Regions from separate parts of the Bacillus sp. ISL-39 genome, predicted to be linked through region 1. Evidence: riboswitches for the same ligand, from Rfam matches in the RefSeq annotation. Region 1 holds a riboswitch; the other holds the start of a gene.
What was found. Region 1 has a riboswitch for lysine ahead of J7E37_RS19560 (Na+/H+ antiporter NhaC family protein). Riboswitches for the same ligand answer to the same signal wherever they lie in the genome.

Region 1 (12,056 bases):
AAGCGTCAGCTGAGTCAAGGAAATTCAGGCCGCCCTGCGTTGCAAACAGGATAGAAATCAAAGCGGAAAGACCACCGCCGATTGCAACAGCTTTTGTACGTGATACGTTGAATTTATCCTGTACACCAGCAACATAAGTCTCAACGATTGAAATCAATGAAGACAGTCCAGCAAGTGTCAAGCTGACGAAGAACAGTACTCCGAATGCCGAGCTGAATGCCGGCAGTTCATTAATGATTTGCGGGAATACCGCGAATGCAAGAATTACCCCTTTGCTTACCACTTCGTCAATAGGCTGCCCTGACTCCATTGCCATGAAGCCCAATGCCGCGAATACCCCGATACCAGCAAGCAGTTCAAAAGAAGAGTTAGCAAACGCAGTAATGAATGCGTTGTTAGTAATATCAGATTTCTTAGGAAGATAGCTTGAATAAGTGATCATGATTGCAAATGCGATGGATAAACTGAAGAAAATCTGTCCATATGCTGCAACCCATACTTTACCATTAAAGATCTGGCTCCAGTCTGGCTTGAAGAATGCATTGACACCATCAATTGCTCCATCTAGAGTTAAAGCGCGAACAACGATAACCATGAATAAAATAACAAGTGCAGGAATGAAAACCTTGTTCGCAACTTCAATACCTTTCTTGACTCCCTTGAACAGAATACCAAGAGTGATCACCCATACAATCACTAATGGAAGGAATACACCTGGTACGATACTTCCAACAGTGCCAGCGTCAACTACTTTTAAATAATCGCCGATTAGGAAACCTGTCGGGTCATCCCCCCACTGCTTGCTTAGCGAGAAATAAGCGTAAGACATTGCCCAGGCAATGATGACTGCATAGTAAGTCGAGATGACGAATGAAACAGCAACCTGCCACCAGCCAATCCATTCTGATTTTTTATTGAATCTTGCAAAGCTTAGCGGTGCAGAACCACGATACTTATGGCCGAGCGTAAACTCCAAGATTAAGATCGGGATACCAGCTGTCAGAAGTGCAAACAAGTATGGGAAGAAGAATGCTCCTCCGCCATTTTCATAAGCTACTCCCGGGAAACGCCAAATATTTCCCAACCCTACTGCCGAACCTACCGCTGCTAGAATAAATCCTGCTCTCGTTCCCCACTGTGGACGATTTTCCATTTTTAATCCCCCTTGCCTTCTAATCACCTGGAAAATGTTGATAATTAGAAAGTTTTATATTTTCAGATTATTTAGTCTAGGAATAGTATAGCTAGTTTTTAATTGCTTGTCAAAATATTATTTGAGTCATAATAAAATTTTTTTCAAAATAATTTCCCAACTATACCAAAACACCCTATTAATTAGGATTCTATTCCCGCTTTCTTAAAAATATGAAAAAGGCTGTCTGAGAGTCAGACAGCCATAACATTATTCTGCTAGATTTTCTTTTAGCACTTCTTCCTGGGTTGTCCTGCTTCCGAAAATGAAAGCAAAAGCAATAAGCAAAATTGCCACAGCTGCAAGTGCACCCACCGTGCTTCCAGTGAAACCAATGATCAGGAATCCGACAGATGAAATCGCCGCAGAGATCAAAGCGTACGGAAGCTGGGTCATGACATGGTCTAAGTGATGTGAGCCAGCCCCAGTGGATGACAGGATCGTCGTATCGGAGATTGGTGAACAGTGGTCACCAAAAACCGCACCCGCCAATACAGCCGCCAACGCTGGCAGCATCATGGTGATATCAGCTGCAGCTGCGATATCCCCTGCAATTGGCAGCAGGATGCCGAATGATCCCCATGAAGTTCCTGTTGAGAAAGCCATGATTCCAGCTACTAGGAATAGCAGGAACGGCAGAAATGAGATATTGATATTCGAGCTTTCAACAATACCAGCAAGATATTTGCCAGTTTCAAGTCTTCCAATCAAATCAACAATGACCCATGCGAAGATCAGGATATAAATAGCCGGAAGCATGGATTTAATGCCCTCAACCATTCCTTTTCCAAATACACTGGCATTGACGCCTTTTAAGACAACTGCCTGTCTCACAAAGAGAATCAACGCTACAGCAAGGCCAAGCAATCCGCCAGTTACGAGAGACTTAGTAACATCTGTATTTTCAAAAATACCGAAAATGGTTACTTCACCTTCAACAGCGCTTGCGCCAGTCCAGAGCATCATGCCAACTGTTCCAGCGACAAGGGCAACAATCGGCCATACAAGGTCTCCAACTGTCCCTTTTGTGCTTGTAGGCAGGTCATCCTTCAGTTCGCCAGGTACAGGCTTGTCCTGAGGAACGACAATTCCTTCCATGATTGCACGCTCTTCATGCTTTTTCATAGGTCCAATTTCGATGTTTCGAAGAGCTACGATAAAGACCATTGCTAATGCTGCAAGTGCGTAGAAGTTCATTGGCACAATTTGCATGAATCCTGAGAACGCACTATATTCATTCACACCGTGGGCAGCAAGGATTGTACCGATCAAAGCAATGATGTATGCACCCCAGCTGGAAATCGGCGAGATGACACACATTGGCGCTGAGGTTGAATCGATGATATAAGCAAGCTTTGCACGTGAAACTTTCTGTCGGTCTGTGATCGGACGTGTAATTTGGCCGACTGCCAGAGCATTGAAATAATCATCAATGAAAATTATTACTCCCAAAAATGCGCCGACAAGCTGTGCTCCGACTCTTGTTTTCACACGCTTCATCGCCCATTCGCCGAACGCACGGCTACCGCCTGAAATGGAAATGAACGCAGTGATTGTACCCAATAATAATAAGAAAAGGATGATGTACAGGCTATATGTGTTCAATTCCCCATCAGCGACAACGATTCCTTTAGCCGCGTCCCACATAATAGCAAATGTTTCTGCGATATTAAAGTCAGCCATCAAAAAAGCAGCTGCGACGATGCCGGTCCCCAAGGACAACAGCACTCGCCTTGTGATTACTACCATTAAGATTGCCACTAATGGCGGCAGCAATGAAAAAATTGTGTTTTCCATTCTTTCTTTCTCCTCCTTGTTTTTGACAGGGGGAAACTTTTACATGAAAAGAGTTTAGTTACTTTCTTTTAAAAAAATACAAAAAAGGGCAACGATAGAGAACATTCTATCGCTGCCCTTAATAAGCAACTAGTGTCTCCATCACGATCTGTAGCTCCCCATTATGGATTTATCTCCATAATGACAGTGATACTCTTGTTCAAAGTATCCCCAGCAATAAAAAATGTGACTCACTTATTATTGCTTCGGCAAAATTCCCTTTGAGCTGTGATCAACGTTGTCATCCTCACACAGCTTACTCATGAACCCTGCGCCTCTACCCCATCGGAATGATGTGGTTTATTATTCAATTGATTTTATAATATAACAATATCGTTAACTTGACAACTGTTTTTATTCTCCAGGAAGCTGGATGGCTGGTGATGTATCTCCGCCGCCATTGTAGAACTGGGGAACTTTTCCTGGGTAGTAGAAGCTGCCAATTGGAATATTTTCCTGCACAGTCGCAATTTCGGTCGCAAAAGGAATGATGATCTGTACATTTACTTTGACCCTGACCGAAACATTGATCAGTGTATTGTTGATTCCATGTTCTTCTGTCTCCCACACGACATCGGCTGTCACATCGCCAATCGCATTGAATTTCACTGGAACTCTCGGCCCCATATTACCTAGTAGTGCATTATTGGTGGCCTGGCCCAAAGGAACATAATAGATGATCCCAGCTTCCCTGTCTTCTTCGTCGGTAACAAGCTCGACATCAGATAGCATCTCAAGCGAGGTGAGATTCCCTCTTTCCGCTTCCTTCAGGTTCATTTGCACAATATTAGTCGTTTCTGCTTTTACCCTGTTGATGATTTCAGTATTGAATTTCACTACAGTGGTCGTTCCGCCATCGACAGGGACGAATTCTATGACCTTATCAATATCCATCCCGCTGGCGATTTTTTTATTGATGGCCTTGTTGATCACCAAGGTGGCAATCTTCCTTGTCTGGGATTCTGCGTACTTCATCAATGTGGGCTCGAGCCCTTTATCTATAATCCACAATCCTCCTGCTGTTGAAAAGGAAAAAAAGACGAATGTCAGCAGGAATACATACCTGAAAGGCAAGGGCCCTTTCCGAGGCAGCCGCCGGCCGAATTTTGCCAAAACAAATCCCCCCTCTAAAGCTATATGTATGCTTCAAAGGGGGGAACTAGCCTAAAAACTTGTTCTAATACTGCTTGGACTATCCAATCAGCAAACTTAAATCAATGATTATTAGCGTAATCATATTTAATGATCGTATCGCAGCTGACAATCATCACAGATAAATGTGATTGTAAATCAAGATTATACGGCATGATTTTTCGGCCGCTTTCCTCCAAAATGCGGACAACAGGCCGCTCACTCAAGCCGGGATTCTGCTCGGCCACAACTCCCTTGCGTCCATCACTCAGGATGACTGTCAAACCAACCGGATAGATCGCCACAGCCCTTCGGAAGGCGTCGACCACTTTCGGATCAAACAGGCTGCCTGAGCCTGAATAAAGTATTTCAAGTCCTTCATGCGGCAGCATGGCAGGTCTGTAAACACGATTGGACGTAACCGCATCAAACACATCTGCCACACCAAGTATTTTACCGAATAAGTGGATTTCATCCTCTTTCAATCCACGGGGATACCCGGCACCATTCAACCGTTCATGATGCTGGTATGCACAATGGGCGACAATCAGCGAAACAGTCGGGATATTCCTTAGAAGCTCAAAGCCATCCTCTGCATGGGCCTTAATAATCTGGAACTCTTCCGCAGTCAGCTTGCCTGGCTTCGATAAAATGTCCTCAGGCACTTTCATTTTCCCAACATCATGCAAAATTGCTCCCAGCCCAAGCTGTTCCAATTCCTTTGGGGGCAGTTTCATTTCTATTCCAATCGCAAGAGCGTAGAGTGTTACATTCAGGGAATGCGAAAAGATATAATGGTCATGAATGAATACATCAGAAAGCAGGTTTAAAAGCTCCTTGCTGTTGTTCAGTTCATCAAGCAAAGCAACAACCAGCTTCTTGAATTTCCTCGCCGATTTTTCGAGTACGAAGGTTTGCGATATCTTTGAATCCAGCTGAATCTGCTTGAACGTTTCACCTATCGTCATGACCGCATTGATCCGCAGGTCATCTGATATCGAATTTTTCACGATAATATCTTCAGTATCAGGATCCTTTATATAAATATAATCAATCCCAAACTCTTCAAGCCGATTCAGAATCTTCCGCTCGAGCCGCGCACCCACATTAAGCAGGATTTGGCCCTTGTCATTATAGATGGCTTTCCCGAGTAAAGCCCCTTCCTCTACCGATGTGGTGGCTACGAGTCTCATGTCTATTCCCACTTTATCTGTTAGTTGGTGTTGGCTAATTCCGCCGATAACTTTCGAAAAAAAAGAAAATTTTACATAAAACGACAATATTTCCTTATATTCTATCACAATAATTATTTGAATGGTGATACCTTTTGTTTTTCGAATTGGGAAAAAAGCAGTTCAGTTAATATATCGGATAGGGATATTCATTCTTAACAAATGCCACAATATATTCATATAAATACGCAAAAAGACAGCCTGCTCGGGCTGTCTTTTTAATTCATGAGCAATAATGCTTCTTTGCCGATCATACCTTTTGTTGCGCCAAGATTCTCCGCTTCATAGGTAACGGACTCCAGCGGGGCTTCAAGCAATTCATCAATCGTTTTTACCCCAACCGCCCTGCCGGCAATAACCTTCCTGCCCTTTAGTTTTTCATTGAGAAGTGCGACATCCAGCGCTCCGCACATAATGTATCCTTTATCTCCTGTAACGACAAGCAGGTTTGTCTTTGGCAGTTTTACAGAAATGCATAAAAATGTCCTGCCTTCTATTTCTATAGGTGACATGTCGATCATGATTACAACTCCCTCCTTCAATCCCAATAACACTCTATGAAGGAGAGGGGAAAAGCGTGATATCTTGATCACATAATGGTGAAAATTGATGAGAATTTCATCTCATACAAAAACAGCCTTCTAATAAGACGCCAGCTTCCACTCAAGCAAATTGCGAAGGAATTCAGGAAGCCAATATCGTTTTTCCTCAGCCCGCTGGATTTCCGGGAAGAAGCGGCCGAATGTGAACATATCAGGAATGGCCAGTGTATAGTGTTCCTTAGGGTTTATCAGCTTTCCATTGATGAGAACCTGCTGTACATTCCCTTTTTGCTGAAACTTGATACCATCGTACTCCATGATCCCCATGACGGTGCCGCGGAAGCCGAGACCCTTTATCTGCAGATGGGGCCATTTTTCATCCCTGGTCTGCAGGAGTACTTCTTTTAACTCTGCTCCTGACATCCTGATCGTACAAGGATTGATTGGATGGGGACAGATCTCCAGCAAGTCGAATTTCGTGACTTCTCCCCGGTTCAGGCCTTTAAGGATCATGCCGGCATTCATGAAAGCGCAATCGGCATCGCACCATTCTCGTAATGCCTGAGTGAGCATCTTTGTTAGCTCTGAAGGCTGCAGTGGGTCTGCCTTTAATTCTTGTGGCAGAGATGCAACACTTTCTGCCATCAGCCTTTTGCCTTCGAGAAAATACCCTTCTGCCATTGCTTTTTCGCCTTGAGCCTGATCTGCCTCATTCATATCATAAAGAACGGCTCTCCTGTGTAAAATCCGCTTTGTTTTTTCATCCAGCTTCAGGGTTACATGACCGGTATAGTACCCAAACTTCCCTGCTCCCGCCAGCAAGCTGGAGCCCACTTCCTTGCCCTCATGTAAAATGTGGTGGGTATGGCCGCCAAGAATGACATCAATCTCCGGAAACTTCGCGGCAATCAGTTCATCATCATGTATCCCTAGATGTGACAGGAGAATAATAATGTCGGTTTCATCTCTCAGTTGGTCGATGCATTTTTCCAGCTCATCAATCGGGTCATTCAGCTTCCAGCCCAGCTGTGCATAAAACCGTGCAAAATTCACTGTGACGCCAATAACACCGATCCTCGTTCCTTTGCTGCTTATGTATACATGATATGGCTTCGCCCAAGCCGGTCTGTTTCCATCCTGTTTATAAAGATTCGCAACCAGCAGTTCGAAACTTTTTTCAAGGTACATCGAATCCAGATCCTCGAAAGGAAGAGTGATGCCTTCGTTATTCCCTATCGTCGCTGCATCGTACCCCGCTTCGTTCAGAAGGCGGCAATTCGCCTTTCCCCTAGTCGCATCAGATAAAGGGTGCCAGCGGTCCATATGATCGCCAATATCGAAAACAAGAACCTCATCACCCGCTTCTTCATGCCAGCGCCGTCGCTCGGTCACAAGCTTATGGATGCTCGGCCAGTGCTCCAAATGGCTATGCAAATCATTCGTATGGTAAATATGAATAACTTCTTCCATCTAACCATCCATCCTCTTTTTAAAATGAAGTGCCCCCCTGCATGGTGCCAGGAGGGTGCAAATTATCTAAAACAAATCAAGCTGCCTTGGGTTTAACCCTTCATATTCGATATCCAACAGCTCGACCATCTGTTTAGCATTATCCGCAGCATCCCCGCCGGAATTGTTGTTGAACAATGCGAAAACCTGGGAAGTACTCTCATTCAGCTTTTTCAGGTGATCTGACCATTCCTGTAATTCTGCCTGATTATAGCGATATAGATAGCGAACCTCGCGCCAGTCCTCGCCTTTCCCTTTCTTGTTCCAGCCATGGACATTGCGGCCATGAAAGCGGACTAGTACCTTATCATTGGAAGTGGATTCGAGAACTGTAGGAATGGAGCCCTCCCCTGCTTGCGGTTCATCGCAAATGCTGTGGATCCATTTTTCCTTTCTCATAAACTCCAGTGTCTTCTCGCGCATTTCATCTCTGAACCATGATTGGTTGCGGAACTCGAGCGCACAATTGATATCCCCCATTTGGTCGCGGCACCAGCGCAAATAATCGACATTCTCCTTGCGCAGGTCAAACCACGGCGGAAACTGGAAAAGCGTCATCGCATGCTTATTCGACTCAAGATAAGGCTGGAGCGACTCTTTGTACGCATTGAACATCTCATGTTTATCAGTAAAAGGAATTTCGCCGCGCTGATGCCCGGTCATTCCCTGGTACGCTTTTACGATGAACTGAAAATTGTCTGGTGTATCCTCTACCCATTTCGCGGCATTCCTCACAGGCTGCACAGCGTAAAAAGAGGCATCGACCTCAACTGCAGGAAAGTGGCTGGAGTACTCCTTCAGTTTATCACGCGGTGAAACCTTGCCTTCATATAAACTGTCATGGTCCCCCCAGCCCGTTAAGCCAACAATAATCATCTGTGCACCTCCATTTTAGTTTCATGATAGCATATTTCCCCACAATTGAAATGGAGAAACAACCTGGGGTCCGCCATTAAAGGGAATATTGCATTTTGTTATCGATTGATTGCAGATTGTTTTGCATAATTGCCCGTTAGCCTGCGTTTTATATTAAAAAATCACATTAATCTCATGAAAATCGAGGTGGATTGTACTAAGAGTTGAAACTATTGTACAAGAATTTGATTGATTTGCATCGAAAAGTGAAACTACAGCACAAGAAATTGATTGATTTGCATCAAAAGTCGTATTTATTGTAAAAGTATTTGATTGATCTTCACCAAAAGTTGAATCTATTGGACAAGAAATTGATTGATTACACCAAAATCTAACGAAATCGCACTGAATTCCTTTTTATGCGGTAATTCACCGCTTGATTTTGAAGCTAAGTAACGAGCTGGAAAAATTATTCTCCTAATCAAAGGGCTTAATCTCCCAAACTTATCGCATATTTATTCCGTTCAATTCAATAATCTCCCACTAATCATCATTAATCTTTCCAAAGTACACGATAATCGTGCCATCTTCCTATTTATGTAAAAAATTCACCATCTAAAACTGCTGTTTTTAAAAAGAACAAAAAAATCCACCTGCCATAAGCAGGTGGATTCCCGTATCTATCAATATTAACCGATAGAACCTTCCATTTCGAACTTGATCAGGCGGTTCATTTCGACAGCGTATTCCATTGGCAATTCTTTTGTGAATGGCTCGATGAAGCCCATTACGATCATTTCTGTTGCTTCTTCTTCGGAGACTCCGCGGCTCATCAGGTAGAACAATTGCTCTTCTGAAACCTTGGAAACCTTCGCTTCGTGCTCAAGAGAAATGTTGTCGTTCAGGATTTCATTGTATGGAATCGTGTCTGAAGTAGACTTGTTATCCATGATCAGCGTATCGCACTCAATGTTTGAGCGGGCGCCGTCGGCTTTGCGTCCGAAGTGGACGATACCGCGGTATGTTACTTTTCCGCCTTGCTTTGAGATCGATTTTGATACGATGGTTGATGATGTGTTTGGCGCAAGGTGGATCATTTTCGCACCTGCATCCTGGTGCTGGCCTTTACCAGCGATTGCGATTGATAATGTCATACCGCGTGCGCCTTCACCCTTGAGGATGACTGCCGGGTATTTCATTGTCAGCTTGGAGCCGATGTTGCCATCGATCCATTCCATTGTCGCGTTCGCTTCACAGACCGCACGCTTTGTAACAAGGTTGAAGACGTTGTTTGCCCAGTTTTGGATGGTTGTATAGCGGCAATATGCGTCCTTTTTGATGATGATTTCAACGACCGCACTGTGAAGCGAGTTCGTTGTGTAAACAGGAGCTGTACATCCTTCAACATAGTGTACGTGCGCGCCTTCATCAACGATGATCAGTGTACGCTCGAACTGGCCCATGTTTTCAGAGTTGATGCGGAAATACGCCTGAAGTGGAGTATCCACTTTGATGCCCTTTGGAACATAGATGAAAGATCCACCAGACCAGACCGCAGAGTTCAATGCTGAAAACTTGTTGTCTGTTGGAGGGATGACTTTCCCGAAATGCTCACGGAAAATGTCTTCATTTTCTTTCAAAGCAGAATCTGTGTCCTTAAAGACAATTCCAAGGTCTTCAAGTTCTTCCTTCATGTTGTGGTATACAACCTCTGATTCGTACTGCGCAGAAACACCGGCAAGGTATTTTTGCTCAGCTTCAGGGATTCCAAGCTTGTCAAACGTCTGCTTGATTTCATCTGGAACTTCATCCCATGATTTTTCAGAGCGCTCAGAAGGTTTTACATAGTAAGTGATTTCATCAAAATTCAATGAAGCCATGTCGCCGCCCCATTGAGGCATTGGCATATTGTAGAAGTGCTCCAATGATTTTAAACGGAAGTCCAGCATCCACTGGGGCTCTTCCTTCATTTTTGAAATTTCTTCAACGATTTCACGCGTCAGGCCGCGCTTAGACCGGAAGATGGAAACGTCTTTATCGGAAAATCCGTACTTATAATCACCGATCTCTGGCATTTTTTTAGCCATCGTCGAATTCCTCCATTCTTAAAGCAAGGAAACCAGGTTTCCTGCTTTGTAGTTGTTCGCTGCAGGCCAATCCCCCGCAGCCCTTTCGGAAAAAATCATCAGGTGATGATTTCTTATTGGCTGTCTTCCTCTTCCTTCAGGCCTTTCTCCATTGCCTTCCATGCAAGAGTAGCACATTTGATCCTTGCTGGGAATTTCGCCACACCTTGCAGTGCTTCGATATCCCCGAGGTCGAGATCATCCTCTTCATAATCTTTTCCCTGCATGATGTCAGAAAAAACCGTTGAAAGCTTTAAAGCTTCCTCGATGGGTCTTCCTTTGACCGCCTGCGTCATCATTGAAGCAGAGGACATGGAAATCGAGCAGCCTTCCCCTTCGAATTTTGCGTCCGCTACCTTGCCGTCTTCGACTTTCATCGTCAGCTGGATGCGGTCGCCGCATGTCGGGTTGTTCATATTGACTGTCAGGCTGCCTTCTTCCAAAACACCTTTATTGCGAGGGTTCTTATAGTGATCCATAATAACTTGACGATAAAGGTTATCTAAATTATTAAAAGACATCGCTGAAATACTCCTTTGTTTTGACAAGTCCGGCTACGAGCTTGTCAATATCTTCTTCTGTGTTGTACAGGTAGAAGCTTGCACGTGCTGTCGCGGATGCCTTCAGCCACTTCATCAAAGGCTGAGCACAATGGTGTCCCGCGCGGACGGCGATTCCTTCAGCATCTAATACAGTTGCCACATCATGTGGATGCACATCATCAATATTGAAAGTTACGAGTCCAGCACGCTTGCCGGCTTCCTTCGGTCCATAGATCGTCATGCCTTCGATTTCAGACATTTTATCCATGGCATAGGCCGCAAGTGCGTGTTCATGCTTTTCGATATTGTCGAGTCCGATCTCATTCAGGAAGTCGATTGCGGCACCAAGACCAATCGCACCAGCAATGATCGGTGTTCCGGCTTCAAATTTCCACGGCAGCTCTTTCCATGTTGATTCGTAAAGACCTACGAAATCAATCATTTCGCCGCCAAATTCAACCGGCTCCATTTTTTCAAGAAGTGCCTTTTTGCCATATAATACGCCGATACCGGTCGGCCCGCACATCTTATGTCCGGAAAAAGCGAGAAAATCGCAGTTTAGGTCCTGAACATCAATCTTCATATGCGGAGCGCTTTGGGCTCCATCGACGACCATGATTGCACCATTCTGGTGTGCGATCTCGGCAATCTCCTTGATCGGGTTCATGACACCCAGTACATTGGAAACCTGCATGATGGAGACGATTTTCGTATTCTCTGTCACGGTTTCTCTGACAGTATCAAGTGAAATCGTGCCATCCTCCTGCAAGTCGATATATTTCAAAGTTGCGCCCGTTTGTTTTGCCACCTGCTGCCACGGGATGATATTGCTGTGATGTTCCATATAGGAGATGACTATTTCATCGCCCTCTTTTAGATGATCACGGCCATAGCTTGCAGCTATCGTGTTGATTGCAGTTGTGGTACCACGGGTGAAAATGACTTCTTCGATTGATTTTGCGTTAATGAACTTTCGGACTTTTTCCCTTGATCCTTCATACCCATCAGTGGCTCTTGTTCCAAGAGTGTGCACACCGCGATGGACGTTGGAGTTGTATTCGCGATAATATTTGTCCAGCGCTTCGATTACC
Region 2 (12,056 bases), on a different contig from region 1:
TCTTTGGCAGGGTACCATCTCCCCATAAGTAAATGGCTGTTGTAGTTACTTTTTGATCGGGAAAGAGGATTTGAAAGCTTTTAACAATGCGTAACACAAAAGAATCAACCTCTTCTTCGGACCCACAATGATTGCATATAATCCTTTGGCGTCCAAAACTCTCCAAAAACCCCCCGCACTCTCCACAAACAACCCCCTTCCTCAACATTCCAAATTCATAACTCGGCACTCTTGAGTATGGTGACTTCTGAATATGCAAAGACAATAGGGCTTCGGCCAATTTAGTATGTTTGTTATTCAGCTTAGATGAGACTCGATTCATATTTTTCATAAAGCGATTCATTTGGTTTGGCAAAATAATAGGTGATTTTAATGGTGCCTGCAGAAGGGCGAATTCAGGGTTAATGAACACGAGGTGAGGTTCAAGAGGAATGTAGAAGCCAAGTTCCTTAAGCAGTTGTTTTAATAGTGATTCTGCGCGGCTAAGTTGGTGGAGGGGGTTTTTGATTTCTTTGCCGGCGGCAGTCTTGAATTTGTCTCCATCCAGATAATAGTCTCCTTCTAGATTTTTCACTTCGAAAAGGTGCAGCCGGTCCTGCGTGATCACGAAGGAGTCGATTTGAAAATGGGTGCCATTCACTTCCAGAAGCAGGTCGTTGATAATGAGACTCTCAACTTGGTAATTCGTAAACCAATGGTCGAATTGCACTTCACCTTCATAGCCTTTTTCCAGCGTTCGCAGGTTTTGTGCATCTTTCTCTTCCAGTTCCATTCTTGGCTCCAGGGATTGTAACAATTGTAATTCTACTGGTTTGGTTCTTTCTTTAACTATCATATTCCACTTCCTTTCTTCTTTCATTTTAAAAAAGTGTCACCGAAAAATCAGTGAACATTTTACGAATTATGATAAATCTGATACTATTAAGCTAATTTCATATGATCTTATCAGATCGGTGAGGTAGAGGAGCGAATAACAAGAGTAGTCCATCGGAGATAGACAATCGTTGATGGTGGCTGAAAGGGTTGTTTGCCGAAGCGTAATCAGGGTCAGACTGGTTACTGCTGGGATGCTTTCTGAACAAGGAGCAGACTGTCATGCGGGGTGTGTGCATGGAGAACTACGGATCGAAATGGCGGATAACGTATATTGTAAAAAGCAATGATAGGTTATTTTCTGTCATTGCTTTTTTGCATGCCAGATCCTGTCACTATCCCCTTCTATCAACTCCTGACGCATTCCCCAGACATTCACAATTTATCCAAAGGGGAGAATCTCTTGAGAACCATCTTCAAAAATGGAACGATCTATACATTCAATTCACTCAATCCAATTGTACAGGCAGTGGTCATTGAAAATGGCCGTTTTATCGATATGGGAACTACCGCTGATATGGTGCTGCAGTGGGGCGGCCAGGCACAAATCATTGACCTGGAAGGGAAGACGGCTACGCCGGGTTTGATCGACAGCCACCTTCATCTCTCCATCATGGCGGATAGCTTCATCAACCTTGATTTTGTCGGAATCACGTCAAGGCATGAGATGCTGGCAAAAATAAAGGCAAGAGCCAGCCAGCTTGAGCCTGGTGAATGGATTGTCGGCAGCAGCTGGGATGAGAATCTTTTTACTGATGGAGGAATCCCGACGATTGCAGAGCTGGATTATGTAGCGCCAGCCAACCCGTTATTTTTAACAAGAACTTGCCTGCACGCGACGCTGGTCAACAACAAGGCCCTGGAAGTGAGCGGCTATCATCCGTCAATCGCAGTTCCAGAGGGAGGAACAATCGTACTCGATGACGTCACGAAACAGCCGACCGGCCTGTTCCTCGAGTCAGCGGCGAACCTGGTCAGGACGTACATCCCTGAGCGTTCCTACGATGATTGGAAAAAAGCGATGCGCCAGACGATGCATTTTGCGATGAGCAAGGGGCTGACAAGCGTGCATACGAATGATCCGCTGTATCTCGGCGGGCTTGAAAAAACGTGGGATCTATTCAATGAGCTTTTAAATGGAGAGCAGCTCGGCTTGCGCAGCAATCTCTTGATTAACCATGAATTTTTACCAAACCTAAAAGAAGCTGGAATGTACACAGGCTATGGCAATGACACACTGCAAATCGGCGCGGTGAAAATTTTTGCCGACGGGGCCTTTGGACGAAGGACCGCTTTGTTGTCGGAACCATATAGCGATGCACCTGGCCACTATGGTGATGCAATGTATGACCAGGAGCAGCTTTATGAAATCGTGAAAGGGGCACGCGAACTGGACATGCCGATAGCCGTCCATACAATTGGCGACCAGGCACTGGAAAATGTCCTGGACGTGCTGGACCAGTTCCCGGCTGCTGCCTATCGCGACCGACTGATTCATGCGCAGGTTTTACGGGAAGAATTGATTCCCCGCCTGAAGGGACCGAGCCGGATTGCCGATATCCAGCCGCGCTTCATTGCGAGTGACTTCCCGTGGGTTCAGGAGCGCCTTGCCGCAGAGCGGATCAAGCTTTCATATGCCTGGAAAACATTGATGGAAGCAGGCGTCATTTGTGCCGGGGGTTCTGATTCTCCAGTTGAACCCGTCGACCCGATTCTCGGAATCCATGCCGCCGTCACTCGGAAAAAACCAGGCGAAACCCACGATGGTTATGTGCCAGAGCAGAAGCTCTCGATGGTCGATGCATTCCGTCTTTTTACAGAGCTAGGAGCTTATCCAACTAATGAAGAGACACTAAAAGGCACGATTGCTCGAGGGAAATTAGCTGATCTGACCGTTTATTCCAAAAATCCATTTGAGATGAAAGATGCAGATGAGCTTTTATCGATGGAAATTGAAATGACAATCATTGGCGGGGAAATCAAATATCGAAGGCTCTCTTAAAAGCACGGGGACGGTTCTGAACTTCCATTAGGAAGAAAGAATCGTCCTTTTTAGTTTTTATGGCTAAAGTCCTAAAATTTTCTGAATTTAAGCCGAAATAGATAATAGATAGAATACAGTGCAATTTGCGCTGCTAAGGAGAGCGGATGATGAAGATCAAAAAGCGATTCAAGGTTAAGCAGCTAAAGCTTAATACAAAGTTCACGGTTCGGAAAAAACTATTTGCTGGCTTCTTCTCTGTATTGGCGCTGCTGGCGTTGGTGGCAGTGATCACCAACTTACAATTCGGCAAGATGAACAGCCAGTACTCTACCTCCATTAATGATCGTATGGAAAAGCTGAATCTGATTGTCGAGATGAAGGATGCCATCATGAGGGAGCAGCTGGCACTCCAAAAATATATGGCAAACGGCGATGGAGAAAGCCTGATTGAATTTGAGGGCGCAGTTGAGGATTTTAAGAAAAACTCTCAGAAATATTTGAGCATTACAGAATCTGCCGAGGGGAAAAAGGTAGGAGAGAACCTTATTGCTGCGGAGGCAGCATATTACGAAGTAGCTTCAGAGGCCTTTATTTTAATAAGAGATGAACAAACGGTCAAGGTTAGATTGCTGATGCAAAAAGAAGGGAATCCGCTAATCTTCACCTTGAATTCTGCTGCTGAGGATGCGATTGAGTACCAGCAGGATGCTCTTGATGCTACTAGTGAAACTTTAGCTGGAGAAGTACAGAAAGTAGCTCTGCTCATCATTGTGATCAGTGCAGCGGCTTTTATCATTGGAACAGCGATTGCTACCTATATCAGCAGGATGATTTCGAAGCCTGTCCAGCTTGTGTCAAGCGCGGTCAAGCAAATGGCTGGCGGAAACCTGGCTATTGAGAAAATCAATGTGAAAAATAAAGATGAGATTGGCCAGTTGGCTGCGGATTTCAATGAAATGGCAGCTAACTTGCGGAACTTAATTTATCAGGTGAGCAGTACATCCGAGCAGGTTGCGGCATCTGCTGAAGAAATGATGGCTAGTGCCGACCAGACGAACTCGGCTACGAATCAGGTAGCGACAGCCATCCAGGAAGTGGCAGGCGGTGCAGAACTCCAAAGCAAGAATACGGAAGAAAGTGCGAAGGCAGTAGGAGAGATGGCGGGAGGAATCCAGAGGGTTGCCGTCACGACATCCACGGTCGCAGAGTCCGCAGCGGATACGACGAAACAGGCGATGCTCGGACATGAATCTTTGGAAAAAGTGATTGAGAAGATGAAAACGATCAATCATACGACAAGCGAAACGAATGCCGTCATCAAGGATTTGGATCGCAAATCGGCTGAGATTGGAAAAATCATTGAGGTCATTACCGGAATCGCTGACCAGACCAACTTGCTTGCCCTGAACGCAGCCATTGAAGCAGCAAGGGCTGGTGAGCATGGAAAAGGATTCGCAGTGGTCGCGGATGAAGTCAGAAAGCTTGCTGAGCTCTCAAGACAGTCAGCGAGCCAGATCTCCAGCTTGATTGAAGTGATTCAAAAAGAAACCCACCAGGTCGTTGAAATGATGAACAAAGGAACAGCTGAAATCTCCGAGGGAACTTTGTTGGTAGAAGACACTGGCAAGACATTTGACGAGATTTTAAAATCAATCGAAAATGTCAGTTCGGAAATCCAGGAGGTCTCCGCAATTTCAGAAGAGATGTCGGCGAGTGTCATGCAGGTGAACGCCTCAATTGACGAGGTGACCAAAATCGCCCGCGGCTCCGTCGCAAGTACAGCAGAAATCGCATCCGCAACAGAAGAGCAGCTGGCTTCGATGGAAGAAGTCGCTTCATCATCCGCATCACTCGCACGGCTTGCCGAGAACCTGAGAGAGATGGTCGGGAAGTTTAAAGTTTAATAAGGGGTGAAGCATGAGGACAGGGTTTGTTCTTATGCTTCTTTTTTTTGCGGCGTATTTTTTTTGTAAATGGGGTCACCAATTGAGCATATTAGTGCCCGCAAAATCAAGATTCTGGAGAAAAGGTCACTAATGGAGCGTATTGGTGCCCGGAAAATCTAGATTCTGGAAAAAGAGCTCACCAATGAGTCGTATTGGTGCCTAGAATATCAATATTCTGGAAAAAGGGAACACCAATGAGTAGTATTGGTGCCGGTAAAATCCATATTATGAAAAAAGATAACCAATGAGTCATATTGGAGCACGTAAAATCCATATTCTTGAAAATGAGATAACCAATGAGTCGTATTGGTGACCATAAAATCAAGATTCTGGAAAAAAAGCTCACCAATGAGTAGTATTGGCGCCGGTAAAATCCATATTATGGAAAATAGGGTAACCAATGAGTCATATTGGAGCACGTAAAATTCATATTCTTGAAAATGAGATAACCAATGAGTCGTATTGGTTGACCATAAAATCAAGATTCTGGTAAAAAAGCTCACCAATGAGTCGTATTGGCGCCCGGAAAATCCAGATATCGGAAAAAGAGCTCGCCAATGAGGCTTATTGTAGTACAGAAAATCCAGGTTTCGGAAAACGGGGTAACCAATGGATGTGCTTAATTCCTAAAAAAGAAAACAAGTCACCGATAGGTTCGCATTGCCTATACAGGTGCATTCGCCCAAGCCAAAACCGTGATAAACGCATATAAAATTAGTGAAGACAAAAGAGAAGAGGGAGGTAAGCCGTATGCATGCATACAGACATCCTTATCGTTCGCAGGATCAGAGGTTTATCGGATGGGGCTTTGGATTGCCGTTTTTAGGTGGTTTGGCTGGTGGGTTATTGGGTGGCGCTTTATTTTATCCGCGTCCGTTTTATCCGCCATACCCGCCAGTTTACCCGTGCTGCCCGCCTAGATATCCGTTTTATTACTAAATACAACAAACAAAAGGGAGTAAGCCACATTGGCCCGCTCCCTTTTTGTATTAACTGATATTCGCTTTCTTGACTTGATGCTTGTCCATAAACTCCAGGGACAGCTCATTGAATTCCTCTGCTTTTTCAATATTGCACACATGCCCGCAGCGTTCCAGAATCACCAGCTCCGAGCTTTCATCCCCCTGAAGGTCTTCTGCTAATTCCCTGACAAACATATGGTCCTCAGCACCTGAGATATAAAGCTTTGGGACATTTTTGCTTTTTTCCTGAACTTTGCTATAGGTAGTTTTGACATCTCCGGCAAGAGGATACCAGGCAAGGAAGTTTTTTCGTTTCATCTTATAGGCCTCCTGGATGAAAAATCTCCTGGAGCTCTTATGGTTTCCCCGAGGCATCAGGATCCAGGCCAGTATACGGTACAGCCACATAAACGGAATGAAATTCCTTATTAACCAAGCGAATTTGATCAGTGATTTTGCAAATAGGTTCAATTTTGTGATCGCCCCGCCAAGGACTGCTGACCTCACTCGTCCGGGTGCCGTTTGCAGCAGGTGATGGACGATAATCGTTCCCAGCGAAACTCCGACAAAATGAGCCTTGCGAATCGAGAGGTGGTCAAGTGTTGTGAGGATCTCCCTGACAACTGAATCAAAAGAAAACCTTCCCTTATAGGAATCTATGTCAGGCGACTTCCCATGGCCAGGCATGTTGATGGCGATGATATTATATTTCTTAAGAAAAGGTTTTAGCTGCTTGTAAAAAATATTGGAGCTTCCGCCAATTCCGTGCAACAACACGATGTACTCCGTGCCTTGACCTTTATATAATCTGTAATCCAGCATCCGATTCTCCTTAGCCGTACTTTGTTGTGTTAATTAATAATACCCTTGATAGCCTTTTCAGTAAACTATTGAGGCAAAAATAACGGCAGGTACCATCTGGAAAGGATGATACCTGCCGTGTTGATTTATTACTTTTTGCCCTTTTGGTCGACTTTAATGACCACTGTTGTTAATGGATCAAGAGTTAACTTGCCATTTGTCAGCTTAAAGCCGGATGGCTTGGAAACAGGTGTTTTTCCTGCCTCGTCGTTGTCGACTAAAACCTTGGCTTTAGAGAAGTCAACGTTTTTTAATGTCAACGTGCGAGCTGTCATATCAGCGTTTACGAATACATAGTACGTACCAGTCTTATCGGTTGATACATTTTCGAATCCGATAACTAAGTCTGTATCCTGGATTTCAGGAAGATCAAGCAATCTTACATTCTGGTCAACGAGTTCTTTTTCGCCGAGGCGGAAAGCGTTCGTTGATTTTCTTAGCTCAATCAGGCCTTGAGTGTAGGCTTGTGTTGTTGCGTTGACTGAGTATTCCTTTTTGTTTGTTGCTTTTTGCCAGTCGAACATGTTAATTGCATCGGAAGAATCATATGAATCGTGGATGAAGTAGCCAAATGGCTGGCCCTGTGCATCTGTCAATTCATGATACTTTTGCTCAGGAACACCTTCACCTTTCCATTGCTTCGTTCTTCCATACTCCTGGCCTGCGTGAAGGAAAGCAGTACCCTGTGACGTCAGGATCAAGGAGTTTCCTAGACGGATGCGTTTGTGGATTTCAAGATTGTTCTCTGGAATTGCTGGATCCTTTTTAATCGACTGGGCAATGACATCATATAACGGTAAGTTATCGTGTGCTGCGATGTATTGAACCATGTCTCCTGGATCGTCGTCAGCTGTGTTGCCTGGCTGGCCTTTGATATTGTTAAAAATCGTGTTGATGTCCCGGGCGCCGCCAGTCAGGAATCGAGGCTCACCTTCGGAACCGAAGCCTGATTTCAATTCATTACGGATCTCATCAGAGAATACGCCAACATCATCTGTTTTGTCCATCCAATCCTGATCAGCACCCATGCCAGCTAGTTCAGGCTCGGCGATGTGGCCGGCGAAGGTTCTCCAGCCTTCACCGATGAACAATGCATCAGGATTTACAGATGCAGCTGCATCGTACGCGTTCTGGACTGCAGGGTAGGTTGCGTCACCCATCATATCGAAGCGCATTCCATCAATCTTGTATTCTTCAAACCAGTATTTCACTGAATCTACCATCAGCTTTTCAGCCATTGTATGGCTTGTTGCCAGGTTGTTTCCAAAGCCGCCAAGGAAGTTTCCTTGTGCGTCCTGGAACGCATAGTAGTCAGGAACGATATCATTCAGCTGGCTGGCTTTTGCCATATGAGTGTAAACAACGTCAAGAACAACACCCATTCCAGCATCATGGATTGCATCAATCATCTGTTTCAATTCTTTTACGCGTAATTCAGGATCGGTTGCATCTTCTGAATAGGCTCCATCCGGCGAGAAGTAACTGTGTGGGTCATAGCCCCAGTTATATTCGTTTCCGCCAGCAGAGTATTCAAGCTCTCTTTGGCCCATCTTCGTTTCATCGCCATAATACCACGCCATTACAGGCAGTAGCTGAACGTGTGTTACGCCAAGCTTTTTAATATAATCCAGCTTGTCGACGAAGGCATTGTATGATCCCCATCTAGCATTCAGGTCACCTGCGATCGAAGGGTCAGATGTGAAGTCGCGTACGTGTACTTCATAGATTACTGCATCTTCACGCTTTTCATAGCCTTTGATTTTTGCATGATCGAAATCCTCAGGATCTGTGCCGCTCATGTCAACAATCGCTGCTTTACCAACGGCGTCCCCGTCCGGACCAGCTTCACCCTTCGTATTCACGGTAAAGGCTGCCATCGATTTTGCGTAAGGATCAAGAACCTTCTTTGTCACTCCATCATTTGTCACTTCATACTGGTAAAAGTAACCCTTGAGGTCGGTTACATTCAGGTCGCCAGGAGCAACATCCGCAGACCAGACTCCTTTTTCACCCTTTGTTAACTCAATGCTGCCAATTTGCTCTGCTGCATTGTCTTTGTTGAAGAAGTTTGCTACAACCTTGCTTGCCTTTGGAGCCCATAACTTCAATGTAGCTGCGCCATTCTTATAGGTAGCACCTAGGTCGTCACCTTCATAAGCAAACATTTCATCAAGCATTCTCCAGCTTGTAGCTGCTGAAACCGTTCTGTCTGCAAATGTTACGGATAATGGAAGCTTATTTAAATCAAATGAAGCTTTTACCTCTGCAGAAGTTGGGCTTGTGATTTCAGCACTTGTCACAGAAACTTCAGTACCATCTGAATCTTTGATTTCCAGCTTTGATTTTAAATCATCAGCAGTTAAGCCATCTGTCATCGTGAAGCCTAATAGAATCGTATCATCAGAAACTACTTCTGCAGATGTAAGGCCAGTTGCCTGCTCCCAGTAAGGTGAGATATAGACATTGTCATCGCCCTGTCTGACCCAAACGTGGTTGTATCTGTCTAGAAGGTTGAAGGTTTTGTCTCCGCCATCCTTTGCACTATTTGTCCTATTGAGAGTAATCATGCCAATTGTCTTTGCGTTTTCTTTTAGAGGAATGTCAACATAAGCACCATAACGATCCGTTCCAGAGAAGGAAGCCGCTCCTACTGGCCAGTTCTCAGAAGGTGCAGCTACATCGCCCCAGTTCCATAGACCCCAGTTCTCATAGTCTGCATTGTCGCGTACATAATGGACACGGACAGTATTTTCAGGAAGGTTGACTGGTTCATAAGTGTAAACTTTGTCATCGCCTTGCTTGATAAAAATTTCATTGATTTCAGGTGAAGTGATGGTAAAACCTTTGTCTCCGCCATCTTTGCCTGCATCACCTTTTGTTACATCCATAACAAGGAAGCCAATGTTCTTGGCGCCGTCTGCAAGCTCGACATCAATGTATGCGCCATAGCTGTCTGTTTTCTCAAACATAGTAGCACCTGTTGGCCAGTTGGCAGAAGGGGACTTAACATCGTTCCATAGCCAAGCACCATAGTTTTGATAGTTGTTGTCAGCGCGCTTGTAGTGGATTCGGATGTGGTTATCGGGAATTGGTTCCACGTTGCCGTTTCCAGAACCAGCAGCGGCTGCAGCTGTGATTGTGCCGTTATCCACTGTTAGTAAAACTGTACCGCCATCACCTTTAGCAGGAATGGCCAGAGTGACTGCTCCAGTTTCTGTGGCCGTGTAGGTTTGACCTGAATAATGGTCTGTTACAGCTGCTCCAGCATCCACTGTCAATGTCACTTGCTTTGCCGCGTCAGCAACGTTCAAGCCTACATAGGAAGCTTCGTTGCCGTGCTTACGTGCAAACATCATGAACTTGTCACTATTGGAACCGCCAATTGTAGTACGATCACCTTTTGCAAAAACCTCAGAATGGGCGGCTCTGAAATTTAGGATCTTTTTATAATGATCCAGAACATCATTTCCTTCCACCTTGTCCCAGGCTAGGTCGTAACGATTGTCATATTGAGGGTAATTATTTGCTCCGCTTTGTCCAAGCTCTTCACCATAATAAATGACCGGCTGTCCTTTCGCAGTTGCCTGCAGGGAAGCAGCGACCTTCAGCTTGCCTTTATCATTTCCGGCATTATGCAGGAATCCATCTTCATCATGGCTGCCGAGGAACTGGCCAAGAGTAGCGGTGTTGTCGATTTTGCCATTGCGGGAAATCAAAGCATCATTGGCTGACTTTAGGTTGCCGTTTGCGAAATCATGTGCAATATTTTTAAAGTCAAAGTCAAGCAGGGAATCCATCATGCCTGTTTCAAGGTAGCCGTAGTCGTTAGTGACATTAGCGCCCCAGGTTTCGCCGATCATCTTGTGTTCAGGCATCTTTTCCGTGATGGCGTTCTTGAATGCCATCCATGTTGCATCTTCCACGTGCTTCACTGTATCGATACGGAAGTAATCGATTGTGTTGCCTTTTGCAGTTTTCGCTTTATCAATCCAGTCGGTCTGCCATTTAATGATCGCCTCGCGGACGGCAGGATCTTCTGTCTTGAAGTCAGGTAGACCAGCGAGTTCGCCTACGACTTCATCTGTTCCGACATTTCCTTGGCGAAGCAGGCTGCTGAACTTGCTGCGCTCTGTATCGGTTGGGTAGCCGGCAGGAGGACTTTCAAGCGCATCGGCTTCTTTCAAACCATAACCAGTATGGTTCAATACCACGTCAACCATGATCTTGATGCCGCGTTCATGGGCAGCGTCAATCAGGTTATGGAAGTCTTGCATTGTACCGAAGTGAGGATTCAATTGACCAAAATTGCTTGCCCAGTATCCGTGGTAAGCATAGTATGAATGTTCGTCATTGTAACGGACATTGTGTTTGATGTTTTCGACAATCGGGCTGATCCAGATCGTGTTCACACCCAGGTCGTCCAGGTAATCCAATTTCTCTGTAATGCCTTTAAAATCGCCGCCCTGATACGTTCCACGGTCATTTACCGCATCATATCCAAGGTTATTAGGGTCATTATTAGCGGAATCTCCATCAAAGAAACGGTCTGTCAGCATGAAGTAGATAATCGACTCATCCCAGTCAAAGTCGTTTTCACCAACAGATTGTCTTGTTTTAACAGAGACATTCGCTGTACCATTATGCTTATTGCCAAATGAATCTGTCACGCTTAACGGAATCGTTTTTGTGCCTGCAGTTACATTGTCATCGACCGCAATTGTGATTTTCCCTAACGCCGGGTCGACTTCAAGAGCCTTCGATCCGCCAAGTGCGGAAACGTCAGCTGTAATCTTCCTGACTTCAATCCCATCTGTCAGCCCATCCACATTAACCGTCAGCACCGCATTTTGGTTGTAATCAATCTGTTCCGGTTTGACTGAACCGGATACAGCTAATTCAGCGTTTGAGTAAGAGATGGTCGATTTTCCATCAACGGTGTTGTAAGGATCTGTTACTTCATTTGTCGTGCCATCTTTCGTGGCGAGGTACGTATATTCATTTGTGCCATTCGGAATGTTTTCATAGGAAGTTATGAATCTCTCATTCTCAGGCTCATAAGTCATTTCAATTGTTTCGTTATTGAACTTCAATTCTACTTTTTCAATTGTGTTCATTGCATCATTTGCGAAAAGCGCTAGATCACGGTAATAGAAAGTAGCGTTTCCATTCTCAATCACTGGAGCTGATCCATCAGGAACGATGCGGATTTGTTCGACACCACTTGTGATGAAGGCTTTTGTGATAGAGTCGTTTTTGTTTACTCTGATAAAGCGGTCTCCAAATTCCTTTTGGGCAGTATCCCAATTATATGTGCTGCGAAGGACGAAGCCCATTTGTGCCGTATCCTGGCCAACCGGAATATCCACTACCGCTTCTTTGCCTTCTCTTGTTGTAAAGTCTACCTGTCCATCTTGGACGCCGGTATTCCAG

Region 2: linked by a shared signal. The riboswitch ahead of J7E37_RS17380 (amidohydrolase) and the one ahead of J7E37_RS19560 (Na+/H+ antiporter NhaC family protein) in region 1 are both predicted to bind lysine.

What each region holds. Positions count from the first base shown of each region.
Region 1 covers NZ_JAGGQM010000028.1:112,477-124,532, reverse strand. Annotated here, with positions in the region: gene J7E37_RS19565 (sodium-dependent transporter) at 1-1,153, opposite strand, end outside; gene J7E37_RS19560 (Na+/H+ antiporter NhaC family protein) at 1,403-2,989, opposite strand; lysine riboswitch at 3,133-3,316, opposite strand; gene yunB (sporulation protein YunB) at 3,383-4,141, opposite strand; gene J7E37_RS19550 (HD-GYP domain-containing protein) at 4,243-5,352, opposite strand; gene J7E37_RS19545 (YunC family protein) at 5,610-5,912, opposite strand; gene J7E37_RS19540 (bifunctional metallophosphatase/5'-nucleotidase) at 6,033-7,403, opposite strand; gene J7E37_RS19535 (DUF72 domain-containing protein) at 7,470-8,318, opposite strand; gene sufB (Fe-S cluster assembly protein SufB) at 8,987-10,384, opposite strand; gene sufU (Fe-S cluster assembly sulfur transfer protein SufU) at 10,498-10,944, opposite strand; gene J7E37_RS19520 (cysteine desulfurase) at 10,934-12,056, opposite strand, start outside.
Region 2 covers NZ_JAGGQM010000025.1:88,687-100,742, reverse strand. Annotated here, with positions in the region: gene J7E37_RS17385 (nuclease-related domain-containing protein) at 1-859, opposite strand, end outside; lysine riboswitch at 952-1,129, shown strand; gene J7E37_RS17380 (amidohydrolase) at 1,277-2,875, shown strand; partial or broken gene J7E37_RS22655 (HAMP domain-containing protein) at 3,022-3,819, shown strand; gene J7E37_RS22650 (methyl-accepting chemotaxis protein) at 3,814-4,761, shown strand; gene J7E37_RS17370 (hypothetical protein) at 5,554-5,742, shown strand; gene J7E37_RS17365 (alpha/beta fold hydrolase) at 5,793-6,587, opposite strand; gene J7E37_RS17360 (pullulanase) at 6,716-12,056, opposite strand, start outside.